DNA from 3 places in the Staphylococcus sp. 231237_7MaSpsaltlick genome. Region 2 is predicted to be linked to each of the others. Evidence: riboswitches for the same ligand, from Rfam matches in the RefSeq annotation. Region 2 holds a riboswitch; each other region holds the start of a gene.
The links. Region 2 has a riboswitch for S-adenosylmethionine ahead of ACF91D_RS00700 (Na+/H+ antiporter NhaC family protein). Riboswitches for the same ligand answer to the same signal wherever they lie in the genome.
Positions count from the first base shown of each region.

Region 1: linked by a shared signal. The riboswitch ahead of metK (methionine adenosyltransferase) and the one ahead of ACF91D_RS00700 (Na+/H+ antiporter NhaC family protein) in region 2 are both predicted to bind S-adenosylmethionine.
Region 3: linked by a shared signal. The riboswitch ahead of ACF91D_RS12745 (methionine ABC transporter ATP-binding protein) and the one ahead of ACF91D_RS00700 (Na+/H+ antiporter NhaC family protein) in region 2 are both predicted to bind S-adenosylmethionine.

Region 1 covers NZ_JBICNX010000007.1:243,776-248,778, reverse strand. Annotated here, with positions in the region: gene ACF91D_RS15630 (alpha/beta hydrolase family protein) at 1-290, shown strand, start outside; gene pckA (phosphoenolpyruvate carboxykinase (ATP)) at 367-1,956, opposite strand; SAM riboswitch class I at 2,123-2,235, shown strand; gene metK (methionine adenosyltransferase) at 2,345-3,541, shown strand; gene ACF91D_RS15615 (nuclease-related domain-containing protein) at 3,635-4,543, shown strand; gene ACF91D_RS15610 (aldo/keto reductase) at 4,824-5,003, shown strand, end outside.
Region 2 covers NZ_JBICNX010000001.1:125,715-130,717, reverse strand. Annotated here, with positions in the region: gene ACF91D_RS00720 (SulP family inorganic anion transporter) at 1-669, shown strand, start outside; gene ACF91D_RS00715 (amidohydrolase) at 669-1,799, shown strand; gene ACF91D_RS00710 (SDR family oxidoreductase) at 1,878-2,759, shown strand; gene ACF91D_RS00705 (flavin reductase family protein) at 2,896-3,507, shown strand; SAM riboswitch class I at 3,656-3,756, shown strand; gene ACF91D_RS00700 (Na+/H+ antiporter NhaC family protein) at 3,868-5,003, shown strand, end outside.
Region 3 covers NZ_JBICNX010000005.1:402,508-407,510, reverse strand. Annotated here, with positions in the region: gene ACF91D_RS12755 (MetQ/NlpA family ABC transporter substrate-binding protein) at 1-212, opposite strand, end outside; gene ACF91D_RS12750 (methionine ABC transporter permease) at 236-931, opposite strand; gene ACF91D_RS12745 (methionine ABC transporter ATP-binding protein) at 924-1,949, opposite strand; SAM riboswitch class I at 2,035-2,140, opposite strand; gene ACF91D_RS12740 (thioredoxin family protein) at 2,195-2,494, opposite strand; gene ACF91D_RS12735 (toprim domain-containing protein) at 2,491-2,883, opposite strand; gene gcvH (glycine cleavage system protein GcvH) at 3,118-3,498, opposite strand; gene ACF91D_RS12725 (arsenate reductase family protein) at 3,674-4,030, opposite strand; gene ACF91D_RS12720 (thioredoxin family protein) at 4,172-4,492, shown strand; gene ACF91D_RS12715 (nitroreductase family protein) at 4,993-5,003, opposite strand, start outside.

The DNA.
Region 1 (5,003 bases), on a different contig from region 2:
AACGCATGATTGGCCATCCTAAAAAGCAGACTGATGCCTATCAACAGCGAGATGCATTAGCTCAGATTACTAAGTCAAGTCCACCTATATTTATTGTTCACGGTGGAGAAGATAAGCAAGTAGGCATTCATCATGCCTATTATTTAGCGCAGCAATTAGAGGGAAAGGGGACGACTTTCCGTACGTTTTATCAAATGTCAGAAGGTCACATACCGAGACCTTTTGCTTTAAAAGAAACGCTTTATGAAATCAAGAAGTGGATGACAGATGTGGAAAAAAATAAAATATAATAGAATAAATAAAAATAGAGGAGTGGGCATTACGCCCGCTCCTCTATTTTATATATGATATTTGTGATATTAAATATTATTTGAACCCGCCGTGTGTTGCTAAATCATCTACTTCTACTCCAAATTTTTCGAAGTTATGTTTGAAACGATTGATTAAATCTTGAGCTTGTTCTCTATATGCTTCTGGCTTACTCCAAGCATTAATAGGGTTCAATAGAGTTTGAGGAACATCCTCAACTTCTACTGGGATATCTAAACCGAACATATCGTCTTTAATATATTCAGCCTCTCTTAATTCTCCAGTAATTGCTTGATTTACCATTTGTCTCGTGTAACTTAGACTAATACGACGCCCTACGCCATATTTACCACCAGTCCAGCCAGTGTTTACAAGATAAACATCAACATCATGTTGATCAATTAAGTTGCCTAATAAATCAGCATAAACTTTAGCGTTTAGAGGTAAGAATGGTGAACCAAAGCATGTAGAGAATGAAGGTTCTGGCTCAGTTACGCCACGTTCTGTACCAGCTAATTTAGCAGTAAATCCACTCAAGAAATGGTACATTGCTTGATCTTTGGATAATTTTGAAATTGGTGGTAGAACACCAAAAGCGTCTGCAGTTAAGAAAATAATTGTATTAGGGTGAGCCGCTTTAGATGGTGTTACAATATTTTCAATATGGTTGATTGGATATGCTGCTCTAGTATTTTCTGTGTATTGATTATCATCGAAGTCAACGTCACCATCTTCGTCAACTACAACATTTTCTAAAATGGTACCGTATTTAATAGCGTCATAAATTTGAGGTTCTTTTTTATAAGAAAGGTTAATTGCTTTTGCGTAACAACCACCTTCAATGTTAAAGATGCCATTTTCGTTCCAACCATGTTCGTCGTCTCCAATAAGCTTACGCGTTGGATCAGCTGATAGTGTAGTTTTACCAGTTCCAGAAAGACCGAAGAATAAAGCAACGTCACCTTTGTCTCCAACGTTAGCTGAACAGTGCATGCTCATAATGTTATCTTTAGGTAGTAAATAGTTCATTACGGAGAAAATACCTTTTTTCATTTCACCAGCGTACTCAGTACCACCAATGAGGATGACTTTATGTTTGAAAGATGTGATGATAAATGTTTCTGAGTTTGTGCCGTCAATTTCTGGATCGGCTTTAAAATGCGGTGCTGAAATAATTGTGAAGTTTGGTTTGATTTCTTGTGCTTCTTCTTTTGAATTTGGACGGATAAACATATTTTGAGCAAATAAGTTATGCCACGCTAATTCATTTACAACAGTTAATTTCAATTGTGAGTCGTTATCACTGCCTGCATAACCATTGAATACGTATAGTTCATCTTTTTTGTCTAAATAATTTAGTACCTTATCGTATAAGTTTAAAAATGTTTCTTCCTCAATCGGTTGATTAACATTACCCCAGTCAATATCATCTCTATAAGATGGCTCATTTACAATAAACTTATCTTTTGGTGAACGACCTGTATATTTACCTGTTCTAGCGTTAATTGCACCTAATTCGGTAAGTTCGCCTTCATCATTATTTAAAATTTTATTATACAACTGTGTTGTAGATAATTGAAATAATGAAGATTTTTTGTCTAAAATACTTTCAATTTTGCTTGTATAAGTGTATGTATCTACAGCCATACTAATCCCTCCAACGCTATTTAGTTATTGTAAGCCTTTACAATTACAGAGTATAACACATATATATCATTAGTCCATACCAATTTAAAAGGAATTTTAAATAAATATTAATAAATGTAAAATTGACATTATATCGTTGATTCTGTACTATAGAACTTAACGGATTCTCTTATCCTGAGTGGCGGAGGGACATGGACCCAATGAAGCCCAGCAACCTCTTCTTAATACGAAGAAAGGTGCCAAACCGTTTGCAGACAAATAGCGTCTGAACGATAAGAGCGAATGGACGTATAAGGGCCTTCTCTCTATTTATTGATAGTGTAGAAGGCTTTTTTAATGAGCTCAACAGAGAGAGAATTTTCGTAATTTAAAACTAAAGGAGCAAATTATGACTTACAATAGAAGATTATTCACTTCAGAATCGGTAACAGAAGGACATCCTGATAAAATAGCGGATCAAGTATCTGACGCTATATTGGATGAAATATTAAAAGACGACCCTCATGCACGTGTTGCTTGTGAGACTACAGTAACAACTGGTATGGCGTTAATTTCAGGTGAAATATCAACAACAACATATGTTGATATTCCAAAAGTGGTACGAGAAACAATTAAAGAGATTGGATATACGCGTGCTAAATACGGTTACGATAGCCAAACCATGGCAGTGTTAACGGCAATTGATGAACAGTCACCAGATATCGCTCAAGGTGTCGATACAGCTTTAGAATATCGTGAAGATGCTACTGAAGAAGAAATAGAAGCTACAGGAGCGGGCGACCAAGGTTTGATGTTCGGTTATGCAACAAATGAGACGGATACATACATGCCTTTACCGATTTTCTTATCACATCAACTTGCTAAACGCTTATCAGATGTACGTAAAGATGAGATATTAGACTATTTACGCCCTGATGGTAAAGTACAAGTAACTGTAGAGTATGATGAACAAGATCAACCACATCGCATTGATACGATTGTTGTATCAACGCAACATGCTGAAGATATTGAATTAGAACAAATCCAAGATGATATCAAGCATCATGTTATTTATCCAACAGTACCAGAAGCACTTTTAGATGAGGATACAAAATTTTATATCAATCCTACTGGGCGTTTCGTAATAGGTGGTCCACAAGGTGATGCAGGACTTACTGGGCGTAAAATAATTGTTGACACATATGGCGGTTATGCACGTCATGGCGGGGGATGCTTTAGCGGTAAGGACCCAACTAAAGTAGACCGTTCAGCTGCATATGCTGCACGTTATGTAGCTAAAAATATCGTTGCTGCTGAATTAGCAGATAAATGTGAGGTACAACTTGCATATGCTATCGGTGTAGCTGAACCAGTTTCTATTTCTATAGATACGTTTGGCACAGGAAAAGTTAATGAAAGTGAATTGGTTGAAGCAGTGAGAGAACATTTTGATTTAAGACCCGCTGGGATTATTAAAATGTTAGACTTGAAACATCCAATTTATAAACAAACTGCTGCATATGGTCATTTTGGTCGTACAGATGTATTATTACCATGGGAAAAGTTAGATAAAATTAATTTATTAAAAGATACAGTTAAAGCTTAACAAGAACAAAAAGTTTTTTAACTTTACTATCGAATGCTATGCGTTTATCTATTATAATTAAGTTACTGAACACATAAAGGAGCGTTTTTTGTTATGAATTCATTTGGACCATTAGAGATTGGTTTAATTGTGGCAATTGTTGTAGCAATAATTTGTTTCATTTTATTTATCATTGCTTTGAAAAGTAAAAAGAAAGCACAACAAAAGGTAGAAGAACAATACAAAACCAGAGAACAAAAACTAAGCGACGAGCATGAAGAAGAATTAGAAAAAGAAAGAATAGAAAATAAAAAAACAGTAACAAAGCAAAAAGAAGAATATAATGCTACAGTTAGTTCAAAAAACAGGGAAATTGATGCATTAAAATTATTCTCTAAAAATCAAAGTGAATATGTAACTGATATGAGACTAATTGGCATTCGAGAAAGATTAGTAAATGAAAAAAGAATTCGTCCAGAAGATATGCATATTATGGCCAATATATTTTTACCTAAAAATGAATTTAATGATGTACAGCGTATTAGCCACCTAGTACTTACACGTACTGGTTTATATATTATTGATTCACAATTATTAAAAGGTCATGTATACAATGGTGTGAGTGCCGCACAGTTTAAAGAACAACCTATGATGGAACAGGTATTTAATACCTTGGACCTTGATAGACAAGAACCACAAACCCTTGTATTAGATCAAAATGAAGATGAAAATTCATTGTCTTTTGTTAATTACACTACTCATTTAAATGAGATTGAGAAACTTGCTGGTGATATTCAAACTGAATTAAATTTAAAATTCACACCGACAACAATTTTATATTTTAATCCTAAAAATGAAGGTGATGTAACAATTTCAAACTATGCGCAAAGTTCAAATACGAAAGTGCTAGTTGGTCCAGAACAATTGGATGAATACTTTAATAAATTCGTATTCCATGGTCGTATTCAATATAACGTTGAAGATTTACAACGTGTTATGGATGAAATTGAATCATTTAACTAAAGTTACAAATTTCATAGTTCAAGAAAAATAATGAAATGTAGTACATAATGTCAACGAAAGCCATCAGGCTTTTGTTGACATTTTTTGTTAAGGATAAATTAAAAAAAATTCTAATTCGTCTGCATAAATAAATTAAGTTAAATTAAATGTGAAGCTGTCATCTTATATCATAAGAAAATACAAAAATAAGAACTAATTATAAGTATTTAGGCATTTTTATTTATATATTTCGAAATATTTATTAGTATAATAATTAACAAAATAAAAAGGGGATTTTAACTTGGAAAATATTACATTTTACAATGGGAATGAGATGCCGATTGTTGGTTTAGGTACATTCCGCGTGGAGAATAACGATGAATGTGCAGCATCAGTAAAACATGCAATTGAAAGTGGTTATACACATATCGATACGGCGATGATTTATGAAAATGAAGACAAGGTAGGTCAAGGTATTGCT
Region 2 (5,003 bases):
CCGGCGCCTTTAGTTTCTATTATTGTACTAACATTTGCTGCTTGGTTAATTAAGCCAGATATTCAATATGTTCACAATTTAGCTCCCATACATGTGCGTATACCCAATATTAGTTTACCTAACATGAACTATGATTTGGAAATTGTTTTTATTATTTTTATGTATGGATTAACAATGGCCATTGTAGCTGTTGTACAAACAACCTTAACTGCTCGAATGATGGACGTTGTTACGGATACGCCTAGTGATAAAAACAAAGAGTCAATTGGTCAAGGTATTGCAAATTTTATTGTAGGATTGTTTGGTGGATATGGTGGTAGCGCATTAGTGGGACAATCAAAATTTAATTTAAGTATGGGAGCAACATCGAGAGTTTCAACTTTGATTACTGGTAGTTTTCTACTTTTTGGTTTATTTGTATTTGGAAGTATTATTGGTCAAATACCTATGGCGGTATTAGCAACCGTATTAATTACGATATCTTTAAATACATTTGATAGAAGAACTGTATCGTTTGTTAAAAAGGCACCAATTTTTAATGGGTGTATAGTAACGTTAACGATGGCGATTATATTAATAACGAATAATTTAGCTGCAGGTGTAGTAATTGTAACAATTGCCTACTATCTCATTTTGCGCTTAAAAAATAAGAAAGGACGTGACATGTAATGCCACATTATGAAGATTACATAAATTGGAGGAGAACTTTTCACCAATATCCAGAATTATCAGATGCAGAATATGAAACAACAAAAAGATTAAGAAGAATTTTAGAATCATATAATATTACAATCTTAGACTTACCATTAGAAACTGGTTTAGTAGCAGAGATTGGTCAAGGTGAACATTTTGTAGCAGTCCGAACAGACATAGATGCATTACCTATTAAAGAGCAAGTTGTACATGAATTTACATCTACGAACGAAGGTATGATGCATGCTTGTGGACATGATATTCATATGGCGAGCATACTTGCAGTAGCGACAAAATTGAAAGAAATTGAATCGCAATTAGCTGGGCGCGTACGCATTATCTTCCAACCTGCAGAAGAACTAGGTTATGGTGCGTATCATATTACTGATACAGGCGCGATAGAAGGCGCTAAAGCGGTGTTAGGCTATCATAATTACCCTACATTAGACATTGATGAATTTGCAGTAAAATCAGGTGTTATTACATCATCGGTAGATCGTTTTGAATTTAAAATTAAAGGTGTAGGGGCTCACGCTGCAAAACCTGAACAAGGTAATGATCCAGTTATTGTGTTAGGACAATTAATTAATAGCGTGCAATCAATTGTTAGTAGAAATTTATCAGCATTCGATAATGGCGTTGTTACTATCGGTGAAGTATCGAGTGGTAATACATGGAACGTTATTGCAGATGAAGCTTATGTTCAAGGCACAGTGAGAAGTTTTGACGAAGAGAAACGCAATTACATCGAAAAACGCTTGCGTGCAATTGGAAGTGGCCTTGCAGAAGCATTTGGTGTTGAAATTGAAACGTTATATCATCGTTTACCAGGTGCAGTTGTTAACGATGAAAAATTAACAGAAGACGCTATAGAGGTTGCTAAATCGGTAGGTTATAATGTGAGTATTATGGATCAACCATTAACCATCGGAGAAGATTTTTCTGGTTTCTCAAATAAATATCCAAGTGTATTTGTGTTTATTGGTTCTAATAGTGAATATGATCTGCATCATCCTAAATATGATCCAGATGAACGTATATTAGAAAAAGTACCTGATTATTTCGTAAGTTTTGTACAAAAACTTTTAAACGAACAATCTAAATAGAATCTTCGATTGATGTATTAAAAGTTAAAAAATCAGGGTAATGCATAAGCATATTCTTTAAATAAGGAGTGTTTGCATATGCCAGGACAAGATCCTAGAACAAAATTTTCAAGTGAAGATTTCCCGAAACAAGAACAAGCCATTCCAGGTTTACAAGATAAATTAGAGCCTAAGCCTGATTGTGGTGAAACAACTTATACCGGTTACGGACGTTTGAAAGATTACAAGATGTTAGTGACTGGTGGAGATTCTGCTATCGGTAGAGCCGCTGCTATTGCCTATGCAAAGGAAGGTGCGGATGTGGCGATTAACTACTTACCGGCTGAGCAAGTAGACGCTGAAGAAGTGCAACAAGTGATTGAAGCCGCGGGTCGTAAAGCGGTATTAATCCCAGGTGATATACGTGATGAACAATTTAACTATGATTTAGTTGAAACAGCTTATAATAAACTTGGTGGATTAGATAATGTAACAATTGTAGCAGGACATCAGCAATATAGAAATAATCTTAAAGGCTTTGATACTGAATCATTTACTGAGACATTCGAAACAAATGTCTATCCTATTTTCTGGTCAGTGCAAAAAGCAATTGATTATTTAGAACCAGGTGCAACGATTACATTGACGTCATCTGTACAAGGGTATAATCCAAGTCCAATCTTGCATGATTATGCCGCTTCCAAAGCAGCTATTATTTCACTTACCAAAAGCTTATCTGAAGAATTAGGTAGTAAGGGGATTCGAGTGAACTGTGTAGCACCAGGCCCATTCTGGTCACCGCTCCAAATTTCTGGTGGACAGCCCCAATCTAAAATTCCTACTTTTGGTCAAAAAGAAGTTTTAGGTAGAGCTGGCCAACCCGTTGAACTTTCAGGCGTATACGTCCATTTAGCTGCCGAGGAATCAAGCTATACAACAGGCCAAGTTTATGGTGTGACAGGTGGTACCCAATTAGATTAGAATTGATGCAGAAATGAGACCGTAATCTAATTTAACTATTAGTATTTTGATATCTAGACGATACTAAGTATAAGGAGGCAAGGATACATTGATATCCTACCTCCTTCTTATTTATAGAAAGGTAAGGGAATCATTTATGAAGAAATTTAAAGCAGATACTTTAACTAAAAAGCAAAATTATAAATTATTAAGTGGTAGTGTGATACCTAGACCCATCGCATTTGTTACTTCCCAAGATAAAGAAGGGCGTTTGAATGCAGCGCCATTTAGCTTTTTCAACGTTGTTAATAGTGCGCCTCCAATGATTATGATTTCTACAGGTCGTTCTGAAGGGAAACGCAAAGACACTTCTTTAAATATTGAGGAAACGGCATCGTTTGTTGTCCATATCACAGATGAAGCTACAGTAGAACAAATCAACCAAACAGCAGCACCATTGATCCGTAACCAAAATGAATTGGAAAGAACAAACCTGAATTGTGTTGACTCTGAATTAGTTTCAGTGCCTGGCATTGAACAAGCAAAAATTCGTATGGAATGTAAGTTAGATAGAATTATTCCGTTAGGTGACTCTCAAGAAGGATCTGACTTAATTATAGGTGAAGTAGTCATGTTTCATATTGATGAGTCCGTTTATTTTGAAGATAGTAAAATAGACGCCGATGCGCTTAGTGCAGTAGCTCGTTTAGCGGGTAATGATTACGCTTCTTTAGGAAATAAATTCACAATAGAACGTCCAATGGAGTAACTAAAAGATATTTAACAAAATAAGCTTTATTGAAATAATAGATAGTTGGAAGGGAGAGAAAATGAAAGCATTTATAAAAATTGTTTTCTATCCGCTTTCCTATTTGACGAATTACGATTAATACTGTACTGTAATAAAATAAAATAATAACTTATCAAGAGAAGTGTAGGGACTGGCCCGTTGATACTTCGGCAACATGATGATGCGTGTGCCAAATCCAGTAGCATAAATTATGCTAGAAGATAAGAATGAATCACAGATTACTCTTTCTTCTTAAATAGAAAGAGTTTTTTTATTTTTAGGACTAAAAAATAATAGAATGTTAGATTCTGTTTTAATATTTAGGAAAGTTGGTTATGTATGGAGGAGACAAAAAAAGGTAACGCATGGGCTTTGATACCTTTAATCGTATTTGTTGGTATGTTTTTAGGTGTAGGTATTGGTACGGGTGACTTTACTACGATGCCACTCAATGTAGCTATATTAGTTGCGTCTATCGTTGGCTTAGCATTAAACAGAAAAGAAGCATTTCATAAAAAGGTTGAAGTTTTTACAAAAGGTGCAGGACATTCTAATATTATTTTAATGATGTTGATTTTCTTGTTAGCAGGTGCATTTTCCCAAACGACAGAAGATATGGGCGGCGTGGAGTCGACAGTTAATTTAGGGTTATCATTAATACCAGAAAACTTAATTATTGTCGGGCTCTTTATTATATGTATGTTTGTATCTTTATCAATGGGTACGTCTGTAGGAACGGTAGCTGCTATAGCGCCAGTTGGTTTTGGTTTAAGTCAGGCTACAGATGTTTCAGCAGCTATCACAATGGCTACTGTTGTTGGTGGCTCTATGTTTGGTGATAATTTATCGATGATTTCTGATACTACAATAGCTGCAGTACGTACTCAGAAAACGAAAATGAGCGATAAATTTAAGGTGAATATAAGAATTGTCTTACCTGGTGCGATATTTACTATTATTGTGCTTTGGTTTTTAACTAATGGTGCGCACATAGATGCAAGTAAAAGTTACGATTATGACCTTATTAAAGTAATTCCATACTTATTTGTGCTTATCTTAGCACTAATAGGTGTAAATGTCGTTATCGTATTAATCGGTGGTGTTGTACTTTCTGCAATTATTGGATTAATTTATGGTTCATTTGGATGGACTGGCTTATTAAATTCAATATCTAAAGGTATTATCGGCATGGAAGATATAGCGATTATTGCATTGCTCATTGGTGGATTAGTTGCGTTGATTCAACATAATGGTGGTATTACTTGGTTGTTAAATTTTGTACGCAGTAAAGTTAAATCTAAACGCGGTGCAGAATTAGGGATTGCTGGCTTAGTAAGTGTTGCAGATATATCAACAGCAAATAATACTATTTCTATATTAATGGCAGGCCCATTAGCGAAAGATATATCAGAAGAATATGATGTAGATCCGCGTAAATCAGCCAGTATTTTAGATATGTTTGCGAGTTGTTTCCA
Region 3 (5,003 bases), on a different contig from region 2:
TTATTCGGTGTTGTATAATCATTGATTGTTTTAATTTTCAAATCATAGCCTTTATCTTTTAATAATGGCTTGGCTTTTTCTAATATTTCAGCATGAGGGGCTGGAGAAGCACCTACTGTAATTTTTTTATCTTCACTACCTCCACTATTCCCACAGGCTGCTAAAACAAGCGCTAATACAAGCACAGAAGCTAAACTAAATAATTTTTTCATATAAAAAGTCCCCCTTTTTAAGATTATCTCTTGTCAATTTTATTAGTAGCCCAATCACCAATAAATTGAATGATGAACACTATAATAAGGATTAAAATTGTTGAAACAAAAATAACGTCATTTTGATTTCTAGTGAAACCTGTTAAATAAGCTAGGTTACCTAAACCACCTGCACCAATAACACCGGCCACTGCAGTTGAACCTACTAAAGCAATCGCTGTAACAGTAATACCTGAAATTAACGCTGGCATCGCTTCAGGTAAAAGTACTTTTTTGACTACAGTCCAAGTAGTAGCACCCATTGACCAAGCCGCTTCAATAACACCTTTATCAATCTCTTTAAATGCAATTTCTACAAGTCTAGCATAGAATGGCGCCGCACTAATGATTAAAGCTGGTAATGCTCCAGTTGGACCACTAATCGTGCCTAAGACTAAACTTGTAAATGGAATTAATAAAAGTATTAAAATAATAAATGGTATCGCTCTAAACAAGTTAACTATAAATGAAACAACGCTATAGAAAACTCTTGCTATAGGTGATTTACTTTTAGCTGATAAAAATAGTAATACACCTAATATTAAACCTAATACAAACGCAAAAATTGTCGAAATTACTGTCATATAAATTGTTTCGTATGTCGCTAACCAAACTTCGTCCCAGCTGACGTTTGGCATTGTAAACATCTCGCGGAGGATGTCACTCAATGAATTACCCATGTCTTAACACCTCCACTGATACATGTTGCGCTTCTAAATCATTTTTGAACTTTTCGAATTTTTCTGAATTTACCTCGCCCAATTGAATTACTAAGAATCCAAGTGAACCGTCTTTTGTATGTTTAATATTAGCTTCTAATATATTCACATCAATATTATGTGTTTTCGTTATGTATGACACTAGTGGTTGCGTGGCATTATTCCCTGTGAAATTCAAACGTACAACATAATCATCTTCATTAAGCGATACTAAGTCACTAATAGATTCATCGAAATCATCATTTAAATCATCTTTGACAAAGCGTTTTGTAACGGCATGTTGTGGATTTTCAAAGACAGTGGATACTTGACCCTGTTCAATCACACGACCGTTTTCCATAACAGCTACTTCATCGCATATACGTCTAATGACATGCATTTCGTGCGTGATAATCACTATTGTCAAATTTCTTTCTTCTTTAATTTTCAATAATAACTCTAAAATTTCATCTGTTGTTTGTGGATCCAAAGCACTTGTCGCTTCATCACAAAGTAATACAGTTGGTTCGTTTGCTAACGCACGTGCAATACCTACACGTTGCTTTTGACCACCTGACAGCTCTGAAGGATATGCACTTTCTCTACCTTTTAGTCCAACAAGTTCTACTAATTCTTTTGCTCGTTGTTTTGCTTCACGGCGAGGTACCCCGGCTATTTCCAATGGAAATGTAATATTATTTAATACAGTACGCGACCATAGTAAATTAAAATGTTGAAATATCATGCTCACTTTTTGACGCTTTTTTCTTAATTGTGATTTTGATAGCTTACCAATTGTATCTCCATCGATAATGACGTCTCCTGAAGTCGGTTGTTCGAGGTTATTTAAAAGTCTAATTAAAGTACTTTTCCCCGCACCTGAAAAACCAACTACTCCAAAAATCGAGCCTGATTGAATACTTAAATCAACATGATCTACAGCCAGTACGTCCTGTTTTTTCGTTTTGTACTTTTTGACTATTTGATTTAACTCAATCATAGTGTTTCCTCCTTGTGTTGCTATTCCTTCAATTAAAAAATGCTTCCTCTATGTTCACCGAAGTATAGAGAAAGCAAAATTGCTTCTCTCATCTTCTAAAGTTTTAAAACTTTATGTGAATTGGCACCATTTCTTTTAAAGACGGTTGCCGGGCTTCATAGGGCACATCCCTCCACCTCTCGTGATAAGAGTTTCATTATTTAATTATTTTTAATCCTACCATTGCACTAATGTTTCGTCAATAACTATTTTAAATTTTCTAACAAATAAGGCACCGATTGAAACGCATAGATTCTTTTTTGCTCTTCACCTTTTGACATTACTAATAAAACTGGTACAGATTGAATTTCATACGATTGGCTAAAATCGGGATGAAAGTTTAAGTCCATTTTTATTGTAGGTAATTTCAAAATATCATTCGCAATATCTAGCATACGTTCAGAAATCTTACATGTCCCACATGTTGGCGTATAACCAAATATAAGATACTTATCTTCGTTTATATATTTATTGACGTCAACGCGTTGTTCACTTGTTACATTCATGTTAATAAACTTACCCTTTCAGCTATATAATCCAATCTTGCTTTCGCTACTTTGTCCTCATCCTTTACTATAAAACCATGTTTTTCCAATACTCTAGATAAATATGGTCTAGGACAACGAGCAACTTCACAAAATTTTTTATCTACTCTTATATGTCTACTCTCACTTAAATAGCGTTTGAACCATTTTCGTATTCTTTCACCTTCATCATCAGAATCTACAAGAATATATACTTGCTTGTCATATAAAGTATCGATCATTTCATCTAATTTATCTACACCCATCGTACCATTCGTGCAGATAATTTCTATCGGTTGATCAATTACCTGTTTGACTCGTTTCTTGTCTGACTTTCCTTCGACAACAATTACTTGGTTCAGTATCGTCATGACATCCACCCTCTAAATGTTGATAGTAAATCTTTCTACTTAGTTCTTCACAATCCGTGGTGACAATAAACATAATTTACATAGTTAAAACATTTCTTATTATTACAACCATAATTTATCATTTTTTAAAATTAAGATGAACTTGTTAGGCTTATATAATTCCTAAGTTTTCAATAATCTACAGTGCTATAAGAAAAACTCCAAGATAATTATATCATGGAGTTCAATGTTATATTATTCGCCAATCATTTCTGAATATTGCTCAGCAGTTAATAATTCATCTAATTGACTTTCATCACTTAGTTCAACTTTAACCATCCAAGCTTTTTCGTATGGTGATTCATTTACGAATTCTGGGCTATCTTCTAACTCGTCGTTAGATTCAACTACTTTACCTGATACAGGCGCGTATAGTTCTGAAACTGTTTTTACGGATTCAACACTACCAAAAGTGTCGCCTTCATTAATTTCGTCATCAACTTCTGGTAATTCAACGAATACGATGTCGCCAAGTTCACCTTGAGCGTATTCAGTGATACCAATAGTTACTGTATTACCTTCAACTTTTACCCATTCATGTTCTTTAGAATATTTTAATTCACTCGGTACTGCCACGAGAATCCCCTCCTAAATGATTTTACATATTAATGATGCCATATGCATACCATACAATCAACTATTTCTTGACATATTAATATTTTTATAATGTTTTCACAGCAATAGTTGAAGCGTTTACATATATTATTTATATTTACAACTTACAGAGATTACTTTTTTTATAAAAAAGGAATTAAGATAACCATGTTGCTTTATATTGGTCTTCTTTAAAACCTACTGTAACTTTGTCTCCAGAAATAGCTAATGGTCTTTTGACCAACATACCATTTGTTGATAATAAATCTAACTTTTCATCATCAGTAAGATCACTCATTTTGTCTTTAAGACCTAATTCACGATATTTAGCACCGTGCGTATTAAAAAGTTTATTTATATCGATATCTGTAGCCTCTAAAATTTCTTTAAACTCGTTTTTAGTGGGCGTATGCTGCACTATATCGATTGGTTCAAAGCTCACACCGTAGTCTTGTAAAAACTTAGCTGCTTTTTTACAAGTAGTACAATTAGGATATTGGTAAAATTTTATCATTATTCTGTACCTCCTATAACTAGTTAACATTAATATATCAAATTTATTGCTAAAACGCTCTAATTAATAAGCTGATTTTTTTTATAACTTTAAAATGTCCGTTATAATAAGCTTAATTATATTTTTAAAAAGGAGAAATTTATGAAACCTATTAATACAAATGAAGCATTTAAAGAAACTGTACAAAGTAGTAATCCAGTTATTGTGAAATTCGAAGCTGGCTGGTGTCCTGACTGTAAAGCAATGGATATGTGGATTGACCCTATCCAAGAAAAATACAATGATTACGATTGGTTTACAGTTAATCGTGATGAGCTTGAAGACGTTGCAGCTGACAACGACGTGATGGGTATACCAAGCTTATTAGTATTTAAAAATGGAGAAAAATTAGCTCACTTACACTCAGCTAATGCAAAATCACCAGAACAAGTAGAATCATTTTTAGCTGAAACATTTAAATAATTGAGATTTTTTATCTCATTTTAAGTGGCTGGGGCAAATTAAATGTCCAGCCTTAATCTTTGTAATAGCAGTATTTTTTAAAGAGCCACTTCTTTAAAGAGCCACTTCTCAATTTATTGAGTTAGTGGCTCTTATGCATGAGCTTTAGCTCATGCAATCAGTTTTGAGTTAGTGGCTCTTACACCTGAGCCCATACACATGTGTTTCACTTTTGAAAGTTAGTGGTTCTTATGCATGAGCACCAGCTCTTGTAACCAGTTTTAAATTAGTGGGACCTTATAATAACCTTAGACTTAAGTAGGCCTTTTGTCCCTCTCAACCCTACTCGCCCTTACTAACAGGCCGTCGAAATCTTTTTAAATGAATTAGATTTTTGTCTCACTCTCTCATTTTTTATATAAACATTATTTTTAAATTTTGAGTGAATAGCTATAACAATTGGGAGTGGGATAAGAATCTAACGCAAAATTTGATTCTTATCTCACTCCCTAAAATTTGCTTTAAAACTTTT